2 regions of the Bradyrhizobium sp. UFLA06-06 genome follow, and region 1 is predicted to be linked to the other one. Evidence: predicted binding sites of a transcription regulator. Region 1 holds the regulator's gene; the other holds the start of a gene.
The links. The regulator LexA, encoded in region 1, represses DNA repair genes until DNA is damaged. The targets are predictions, from matches to a motif close to TGTTCNNNNTGTGTTCNG.
Positions count from the first base shown of each region.

Region 2: a site for LexA is predicted at 2,415-2,432, ahead of IF803_RS34230 (ATP-dependent Clp protease adaptor ClpS). Genes of this name have one in related genera too.

Region 1 is NZ_JADFUD010000005.1:33,920-38,898, forward strand. Features, by position in the region: gene IF803_RS05730 (HAD family hydrolase) at 1-505, shown strand, start outside; gene IF803_RS05735 (molybdopterin molybdotransferase MoeA) at 532-1,746, shown strand; gene lexA (transcriptional repressor LexA) at 1,991-2,695, shown strand; gene IF803_RS05745 (hypothetical protein) at 2,953-3,381, shown strand; gene IF803_RS05750 (hypothetical protein) at 3,527-3,754, shown strand; gene IF803_RS05755 (ComEC/Rec2 family competence protein) at 3,751-4,979, opposite strand, start outside.
Region 2 is NZ_JADFUD010000061.1:33,979-38,957, reverse strand. Features, by position in the region: gene IF803_RS34235 (mechanosensitive ion channel family protein) at 1-2,134, opposite strand, end outside; gene IF803_RS34230 (ATP-dependent Clp protease adaptor ClpS) at 2,461-4,191, shown strand; gene IF803_RS34225 (tetratricopeptide repeat protein) at 4,199-4,979, opposite strand, start outside.

The sequences.
Region 1 (4,979 bases):
CGCCGAGCTCGCCACGCGCTTTGTCGTCGACGACAGTTTCAAGCATCACGAGATCGGCCGGATCGACGACGCGGCGTTCTTCGAAAGCCTGCGCCGGACGCTCGGCATCGACATCACGGACGCCCAGTTCCTCGAAGGCTGGAACGCGATCTTCACCGGCGAGATGCCGGGCATCGCCCCGCTGCTCGCGGCGGCCGCCGAGCGGATGCCGCTCTACGCCTTCTCCAACACCAATCCGGCCCATGTCGCGCATTTCTCGGTCACCCACGCCGAGCTGCTCAGCCATTTCCGCAACGTCTTCCTGTCCTCGAGCATCGGCTTCCGCAAACCCGACGCCGAGGCCTATGATCATGTGGTAAAAGCCATCGGCGTGCCGGCGTCGCGGATCCTGTTTTTCGACGACCTGGCCGCCAATATCGAAGGTGCGCGGGCGCGCGGCCTTCATGCTATCCACGTGACGTCGACGGATGACGTGGCAAGGGCTTTGACCGCACTTGGTATTTGAACATTGGGAATTGAGGAGCTCTGAGCGTGGCCCTGATGCCGGTTGCCGATGCCCTGTCCGCCGTCCTCGCCGGCGCCGAACCGCTGCCGGAGGAGATGGTCGCGCTCGATGCCGCCTACCACCGCACGCTGGCGCACGACCTCGCGGCGCTGCGCACCCAGCCGCCGCAGCCGATGTCGGCGATGGACGGCTATGCGGTGCGCGCCGCCGATGCGGCTGATCTAAAGGCCCGGCTCAAGGTGATCGGCGAAGTCGCCGCCGGCCGGCCGTTCGAGCGGACGGTCGGCGCCGGCGAGGCGGTGCGGATCTTCACCGGCGGCGTGATCCCCAATGGCGCCGACGCGGTGATCATCCAGGAAGACACCGCCGTCGACGGCGGCGACCACATCACGATCACGGAGACCGCCAGCGTCGGACGGCACATCCGCCCGGCCGGGGTCGACTTCCGTGCCGGCGAGGTGCTGCTCAGCGGCGGCAGCCGCCTGTCCGACCGCGCGCTGTCGCTGGCGGCCGCCATGAACTATCCGGAACTTGCGGTGCGCCGCCGCCCGAAGGTCGCGGTGCTGGCGACCGGCGACGAGCTGGTGATGCCGGGCTCGCAGCCCGGGCCCGGCCAGATCGTCTATTCCAACGGCTACGCGCTGCGGGCGCTGGCGCGCGCCGAGGGCGCCGAGACCGTCGACCTCGGCGTTGCCGCCGACACGGTGGAGGCGACCACGGCCGGCATCCGCCGGGCGCGCGAGGCCGGCGCCGATGTCCTCATCACGACAGGCGGCGCCTCGGTCGGCGACCACGATCTCGTCAAACGGTCGCTGGAAGCCGAGGGCGTCGACATGACGTTCTGGCGGATTGCGATGCGGCCCGGCAAGCCGATGATGCATGGCCGGCTCGGCGCGATGCGGGTGATCGGCCTGCCCGGCAATCCGGTGTCGTCCTATGTCTGCGCCTTCCTGTTCCTGGTGCCGTTGATTCGGGCGCTGAACGGCCGGAAAGTGATTCATCATCGCCGCACGAGCGCCCTGCTCGGCCGCGACCTCGCCGCCAACGACCAGCGCGAGGACTATCTGCGTGCATGGCTCGAAGCGCGCGAGGACGGCACGCTGATCGCGACGCCGGTGACGCAGCAGGACTCGTCGCTGCTCAGGAATCTCGCTGCGGCACGGGCACTTCTCGTGCGTCCGCCGTTCGCGGCTGCGGCCGTCAAAGGCAGCGAATGCGAGATCCTGACACTGCCCGAATAAGGTTTTTCGCGCCCCGCCGATTGTGCGTTGCCTGATCCGTTCACCGGAAATTAAGTGGTTGCGGAACACATATCGAACATATAGTGTCCGTTCATGATTTGTTTCGAGTACTGGTGTCTACAATCGGGAAGCCGCGTGGAAGCAGGTGCAACGAGCACATGCTCCTGAGGTCAGGTCCCGCCTGCAGGCCCTGCCAGAAGAGTCTCGGAATCGAACGACGCTATCAACCGGGGGAATACTCGAGATGCTCACGCGCAAACAGTACGAACTTCTGCGTTTCATCAATGAACGTCTGAAAGAGGCCGGCGTACCGCCCTCCTTCGACGAGATGAAGGATGCGCTCGACCTGCGCTCGAAGTCCGGTATCCACCGCCTGATCACTGCGCTGGAGGAGCGCGGCTTCATCCGCCGCCTGCCGAACCGCGCCCGCGCCATCGAGGTCATCAAGCTGCCCGAACTGTCGGCCGGCGGCGGCAACGGCCGCCGCGGCTTCACGCCCAGCGTCATCGAAGGCACCCTCGGCCGGCGCGCCAGCACGCCGCCGATCGCCGAGGACGACGGCAACCGTCCGGTCGCGGTCCCCGTGATGGGCCGGATCGCCGCCGGTACGCCGATCGAGGCGCTGCAGACCCGCAGCCACACCATCAGCGTGCCGCCCGACATGCTCGGCGCCGGCGAGCACTATGCGCTCGAGGTGCGCGGCGACTCGATGGTCGATGCCGGCATCCTCGACGGCGACATGGCGCTGATCCAGCGCAACGACGTCGCCAATACCGGCGACATCGTGGTGGCGCTGATCGACGAGGAGGAAGCCACCCTGAAGCGCTTCCGCCGCCGCGGCGCATCGATCGCGCTCGAGCCGGCCAACACCGCCTATGAAGTGCGCATCCTGCCGCCGAACCGGGTCCGCATCCAAGGCAAGCTGATCGGGCTTTATCGCAAATACTGAATTGCAAATACTTGCGGCGGCCGGGAACGAGCAACACGTCGGATCGTTCCTTGCATGATAGTGTAGCGTACGGCCTGCCCGATGCGCTCCGATACCTCTCGCGCAGCGTCGCGTGTTTGTGATCGGAGGCGGTCTCGGACCAGTCGTACAATCGCCCAGAAACGAGCAGAAGCTCGTTCGCTATCGTCCACTCTGGTAGAGGCCCTAATGCCTCAAGGAGAGGCACGGGTCGCTACCTCGAAATGAGGAGCCATCCGATGTGTGACTATAGTCTGCACGCCGTGGCATCGCGCCCCGCCATTGTCGGAGAGACGCTGATCACGACGACGTTCCGCGGCACGTCGACCCGCGGCTTTGCTTCGGAGAACGATCCCACTGTCGCGGTCTGCATGCTGCCGGGCACCGAGCTCGCTTTCGCCGAGAACGTTCGCTACGACAGCCGCTGGATCTGGACCAAGACGCTGAACTATCGCGTCGGCGTATTCAACGAAGTCGAGCCCGACGTGCCCGATCGGCATCATGACGCGGTCGAATTCCCCGACGGCAGCCATGTCCTGGTGACCCAGCTGGTCGAGGGACAGCGCGTCAGCGTGCTGCAATTGCCGGCGCTGCATCCGCCGGTCGAGCACAAGCCGAAGGTCGTCGAGCGGCGGCCCTCCGCATTCGCAACGCTGTTTTTGGGTTGAGCGCATCGTCGCCGCGGAATGAGCTGTTCGGCGGCGGATGACCTAAGCAATTTCGGGCGACCCCGGACTTCCGCTTCCGGGGCGCATGGGGAGATTTGCGTCGGCCGGCGCCTTGGCGCATCATCGGGCACGGAGGACGTGCGCGGTGGTCGATAAGGTCACATGGCAAAAGGCTGGACGCGTCACGGAACCGGGCCGCTACATGTTCCGGTTCGGTTGGCTGACGGTGACGGCCGACGACCTGAAAGTCTGGGAGCAATTTCCCGAGGCTTCCTTTACCCTCGTCAAGAAGCCCGACGCCGGCCCCGATTCCGACGAATACCATCTCGGCCTGTTCGAGCTTCCGAGCGGCCCCTCGCCGGACCACCGCTAATCATCGCCCTGCAGATCGGTCTCGGCCGGCGTCGCGTCCACGGCGGGCCGCGGCGCAGCGGCCGGCGCACGCAGCGTCGTTTCGCTCTCGCCGTCGCCCGGAACCGCCGGCGACCACGGCCGGTCGATCCCGCCGGGCTTGACCGCATCGACGGCGTAGCCGTCCCTGATCCGCCGCAGCACCAGCGCGCCGTGGCGGCGCAGCCGCTCGGCATCGATCACCGACGCCGCGCAGCCCTGCGGCGCCGGCCGCGCCGTTACGATCAGGCCCGCGCGCTCGCAGTCGTCCGCCAGCGCCTCCGGCCGGGTCGCGAGCGCGACGAAGGCGCCGCCAGGTCCCTGGGCCACGCAACCGCCGGCATCGCAGGAGACGCCCTCGCCCAGCGACGCATCGGTGGCGGTCCGCGCGTCGGCGTCCGCCGCCAACCACTCCTTGACCAGGAACGCATCCTTGGCGCTGTGCATCAAATGCAGCCGCCCGTCACCGCCGCGCACCGCGACGTTGCGCCCGTCGCCGGAGACCAGCACGTCCGGCTGCGGCACCCTGAGCGCCCAGACCGAGGCCATCACGAGCAGCACGGCGCCAGACCAGCGCAACGGCGTGCGCAGCAGCCCGAGCAGGATGATGCCGGCGCTCGCTGCGATCAACGGCCCGATGCCGAACGCCGCCATGCGGCCGACCGCGCCCGGGAGTGCGGCGACCCATTGCGTCACCAGGATCATCCAGTCGATGCCAAGACCCATGATCGCCCAGAACACGCCGTCGAAGCCGAACGGCATGGCGAGGAGCCCCAGCAGGCCGGCCGGCATCACGACCGCCGACACGACAGGCATTGCCGCGAGGTTGGCGAGCAACCCGTAGGGCGTCACGCGGTGGAAATGGAAGGCGGCGTAGGGCGTCGTCGCAAGCCCTGCCACCAGCGAGGCCAGCATCAGCATCGTGAGCTCACGTCCGCCCCACAGCGCGACGCGCGCGGTCGCCGAATGGTCGGGCGACGCGAATAGGTTCGGCAGCCCGATCTGCACCAGCGCCACCAGCCCGAGCGTCGCGGCAAACGACATCTGGAAACTGGGATGCACCAGCGCTTCCGGCGCGATCGCGAGCACGATCAGCGCTGCCACCGCCAGCGTACGGAAGGTGATCGCGCGGCGGTCGACGATCACGGCGAGCAGCACCACGGCGGTCATGAAGAACGACCGTTGCGTCGCGACCTCCGCGCCCGACA
Region 2 (4,979 bases), on a different contig from region 1:
CCTTGTCGACGCCCCACAATTCGAGGTCGCCTCGGATGAATGCGCGATACGCCGTCTCCTGGCGCATTTGGGCGACGATGTCCTTCAGCACCTCGCCGGCGCGGTCGGTGTCCTCCTTGTAGGACACGTTGACGCTGACCGCGGCATTGCCGGCGCCGCGGCTGGAGTTGGTGATCGTCGTCACCGCGCTGAACGGCACCACATGCACCGAGCCGTCGCCGGCGCGCAGCCGCATGGTACGGATCGAGACGTTCTCGACCACGCCCGAAAGGCCCGACACCGTGACGTTGTCGCCGACCTGCACGGTGTTCTCGATCAAGAGGAACAGCCCGGTGATGAGGTCCTGCACCAGCTTCTGCGAGCCGAAGCCAATCGCGATGCCGACGATGCCGGCGCCGGCGAGCAGCGGCGCGACATTGACGCCGATCTCGCTGAGCGCCGTGAGGCCGACCACCGCGACGATCATGCAGAACAGCGCGGTTCGCAGCATCGGCTGGAAGGTGCGCAAGCGCGCGGCGCGGGCGTAATGCCCGTCGCGCGACAGGGTGTCGATCTGCCGGTCCATCAGCGCGTTGGCGACTTCCCAGATCACGGCCGCGGCCAGCGCGGCGATGCCGATCGTCACCAGCGCCGAGATCAGGCGGCTTCCGATCTGGCCGCCATAGAACCAGACGATGGCGTCGACGCCCCAGACCTCGAGCAGCGCGACGAAGCCAATGAAGGCGATCACCGCCGTGACCACCTTGCGCAGCAGCGGCAGATAGCGGTTGGCGCGGGTCTCGAGCCCCGGGAAGCGCTGGATCAGCTCCGGGCTGATGCGGAAGCCGCGATCGATCAGGCTCAGCACGACCATGGTGACGAGGCGGGTAACCAGCAGCACCGCGATGGTGCCGACGAAATATTGCAGCAGCAGCGAATAGCCGTTGCGGATGTTGAGCGCCCACACCGCCCACAGCGCGAGGTCGAGCGCGATCGCCAGCACATGCCAGAGCGCCGCGAGCCGGTTGCGCGTCCGCGCCGCAAGCCCGGTGCGGTCGGCCGGCGCGCGGATGACGTCGGCGACCTGGCGGCGGCACTGCAGGATGATGACGACGACGAAGAGATGCACCACCAGCATCACGAGCCGGATCAGCGCAGCATAGCCGGCACGATGCAGCCCGAGCAGCAGCGCGACATTGGCGAAGGCGATGCCGGAGACGCCGACCGCAACGATGCGCCGCGCCCAGATCTCGATATAGGCCGCGGTCTCGGCACGGACGCGGAACAGGCCGAACGGCCCCGCCAGCGCGCGCACCGCGCAGATCAAGACGCGCGAGAACACATAGGCGTTGACGACGGCCAGGATCACGAGCCGCGTGGTCGATTGATCGCCGATCTCGGTGCCGAGCAGCGCGGTGGCGATGCCGCCGAACACGACGACCGGCAGCAATTCGAGCAAAAGGCGCCCAAGCACGAAGGGCAGCCGGACCAGCGACTGCCAGGCCCGCGCCAGGCTGAGCCGGCGCCGCTGCAACTCGGGCGCCGGCGTGACGTCGGCAACCGACGACGGCGGATCGACGCTGGCGAGCGTCTGCACCGGCATGCGCGCGGTCTGCGGCAGCCGCGCTTCCAGGAACGCGACCGGCCGCTTGATCAGGCGGAACACCACCCATTCGGCGGCCAGCGCGCAGCCGAACACCAGCGCCAGCTTCCAGGCGATATCGATCAAGAGGCCATAGGCGACCGGATCATTGGCGGTGCGCACGAACCAGTAATAGAACGCCGGGAAATGCGTCAGCGTGCGCGCGACGTCGGCGACCTCGCGCGACATCTCGCCGACCTGCTCGGACACCATCAGCAACAGCTGCGCACCGAGGCTGTCGGCGGTGAGCGGGATCGATGACTGCGGCTGCTCGGGCGCCGGCTGCGCCGCCGCCTGCGGCGACGCATTGGCGATGGCGCGCAGCGTGTTGATGATCTCGCCGCGTTTCTTGTCGTCCTGCAGCGTGTCGAGCGCGCGCTTGGCCTGCTCGGGCGTCAGCGCGTCGCTGGTAACGGGTTGCGGCGGCGCCGGCTTGGCGGCCGGCTGCGCGAACGCGGGAGAGACGAACAAAGTGAAGACGAGAAGCAGCGCAAGGCGAAGTTTGTGCGACACGAGGGCCTCATAAAATAACTGCGCGACCGCAAACCCTTGGGAGGAATCTGCTCTCGCGCTCGCGCCATGTCGGATACTCCTTTTCGCCCCGATGGTGTGTCGGAAGTTTGCCGCTGTGACGGCCATCTCTTGGCATTTGTCTTGGCATTTGCCGTAACACAATCGTCACAGGCGTTGAGCCGCGTTTACTCTTCCAGTGCGCGTTCCCGGCCGATCGGCTCACTACACGTCAGGGATGAGACCGCAGAATCTTTCGCTTGACGCGCAGGAGCCGCCGTGATGTTCTTACTTTGTTCTTTTGTTCCCAATTGCGTTTCGGGGGTCTCATGCACGACGTGTTTAGCGACGACGGTCCGGTGCGGCTCTTCATTCACGACGACGACGAGACCCCGCTGGAATTCGTGCAGGATTTGTTGCGCACGGTGTTTGGGAAATCCGAGCAGGAAGCCATCGCCTCCGCTGCCTTGATCGAGGCCAAGGGCGCCATTCCGTGCGGCCCCTATCCGGGACCGGTCGCACGGGCAATCTTCAACTCGGCGAAATGGCTGATCCGCTCGAACGGTCAGCCGTTGATGATCACCACCGAATCCGCCGACGCCAGCCGCCCCTGCGATCTCTGCGAAGCCCCGAGGGCCGTGACGGAGATTCTGATCCCCGGTACGACTGCGTCGCTGTGCAGCGACTGCCTGCTCGCTGCACGCCGCAGCTCGGAAGAATTGCCGGGCGAGACGTTTCGGTCCGCTTACGTTGCGCTCGACTGGCATTTCGCCGGCGTTCCGCGCAACCTGATCGTGACACGGGCGCGACAGTTTCCGGGCCACATGCGCGCCGACGTTCAGGTCGCGATCGACAAGCTGCTCACCGATCCAATCCATTTCTTCGGCATCCATGAGGAATATCGCTACGAGACGCTCGACTTCGCGGCGCTGATGAAGGCTGGCCGGAATGCACCGGCGATCGCGCCGCCGCAATATCGCGACGTCGATATCGGCGAGGCCGAGCCGGTGAAATGCCTTGCCAACGGACTATGGCTGTGCCGAACCGGCGAACTGCGCTACGCCGTGCTGCTGACGTTCCATCGCGAATACAATCACGAGCCGTCGCTGCGAATCGAGCTTGCGTTGCCCGCCGGGGCGACCGGCAATGCTTTCGTGCAGCGCACCTTCTCCGAACTGGAAGCCGCCGTGCATGCAGCGCGATCCTATCGCGGCAAGATCCTGTCGCTGGAGGATGGCGCCAACTATCGCGGACGTTCGGGTGGCTTGACCGTGCATCGCCTGCCGACGGTCGCTCGCGATGACGTGATCCTGCCGGACCGGACGCTGCGGCTGCTCGACCGCAACGTGCTCGGATTTGTCGAGAGCCGCGATCTGTTGCGCGGGCTCGGCCAGTCGACCCGCAAGGGCATCCTGCTGTATGGCCCACCCGGCACCGGCAAGACCCACACCATCCGCTATCTCGCCACCAACTTGCCAAACCACACAACGCTGATCATCACCGCCGAGCAGGTCGGCCTTCTGGGCGCCTATATGAGTCTTGCCCGGCTGCTGCAGCCGACCATGGTCGTGATCGAGGATGTCGATCTGATCGCACGCGACCGCGAGGACATGGGCGGACCGTGCGAGGAATCCCTGCTCAACAAGCTGCTCAACGAGATGGACGGCCTGAAGGAGGACTGCGACATCCTGTTCGTGCTGACCACCAATCGGCCGGAAGAGCTGGAAGGCGCGCTGGCCGGCCGGCCCGGCCGCATCGACCAGGCCATCGAGGTGCCGCTGCCCGACGAGACCGGACGCGGCAAGCTGATCCGGCTGTACGGCAAAGGCCTGCCGCTGGAGCAGCCGATCGTCGACGAAGCGGTGCAGCGCACCGCCGGCGTCAGCGCCGCCTTCATCAAGGAGCTGATGCGCCGCATCGCGCAGGCCAGCATCGCCCGCGAGGGAGGCCAGGATGTCACCGCTGACGACATCGACGGAGCGCTGAACGAGATGCTGTTCGACGGCGGCCGGCTCAACGTGAAGCTGCTCGGCGGCGCGCAGGGGATGAGTGCGGGGTGATGGCCGATCACTTCGCCGCTGCCGGCAGCAGCAGCGCGCCCTTGCCGGCCGCGACGCGGGCAAGCTCGTCCGACACGCGGGCCAGCACGCGGTCCCAGGCCTGCGGCTTGTCCTGGCGGAACAGCCGCATGGTCGGATACCAGGGCGTGTCGGCGCGGTCGCGCAGCCAGCGCCAGTCGAGCGCATAGGGACACAGCATCCAGACCGGGCGGCCCAACGCGCCGGCAAGATGCGCCACCGAGGTGTCGACGGCGATGACGAGATCGAGCGCGCAGACGGCCGCCGCGGTGTCGGCGAAATCGCCGAGCATCGGCGCGAGGTCGACGATACCTGCGCCAAGGCCCCGCAGCACCGGAGCATCGTCCGGCCGCGGCTCCTTCTGCAGGCTGTAGAGCTGCACGCCCGATGTGACAAGCCGCGGCAGCACCGCGTCCGCCGGCAGCGAGCGCTGGCGGTCACCCTTGTGCCTGGGATTGCCGGCCCAAACCACGCCGACCTTCAGCGCAGTCACGCCGGCGAGCGCCTCGCGCCAGCGCGCGAGCTTGCCGGCATCCGCCCGCAGATAGGATATCGCGGCAGGAATAGTCTCGACGGTGGTGCGGAAGATCCGCGGCAGGCTCAGCAGCGGCAGTTGCAGATCCAACGGCGGCAGCGGCTCGCCGCGCGCGAATACCGCGACATCGGGCAGCATCGGCCGCAGCAGCGCGACCAGCGCCGGCTGCACCTGCAGCACGATCCGGCCGCCCCTGCCCGCCAGCATCGGCACATAGCGGACGAAATTGATGGCA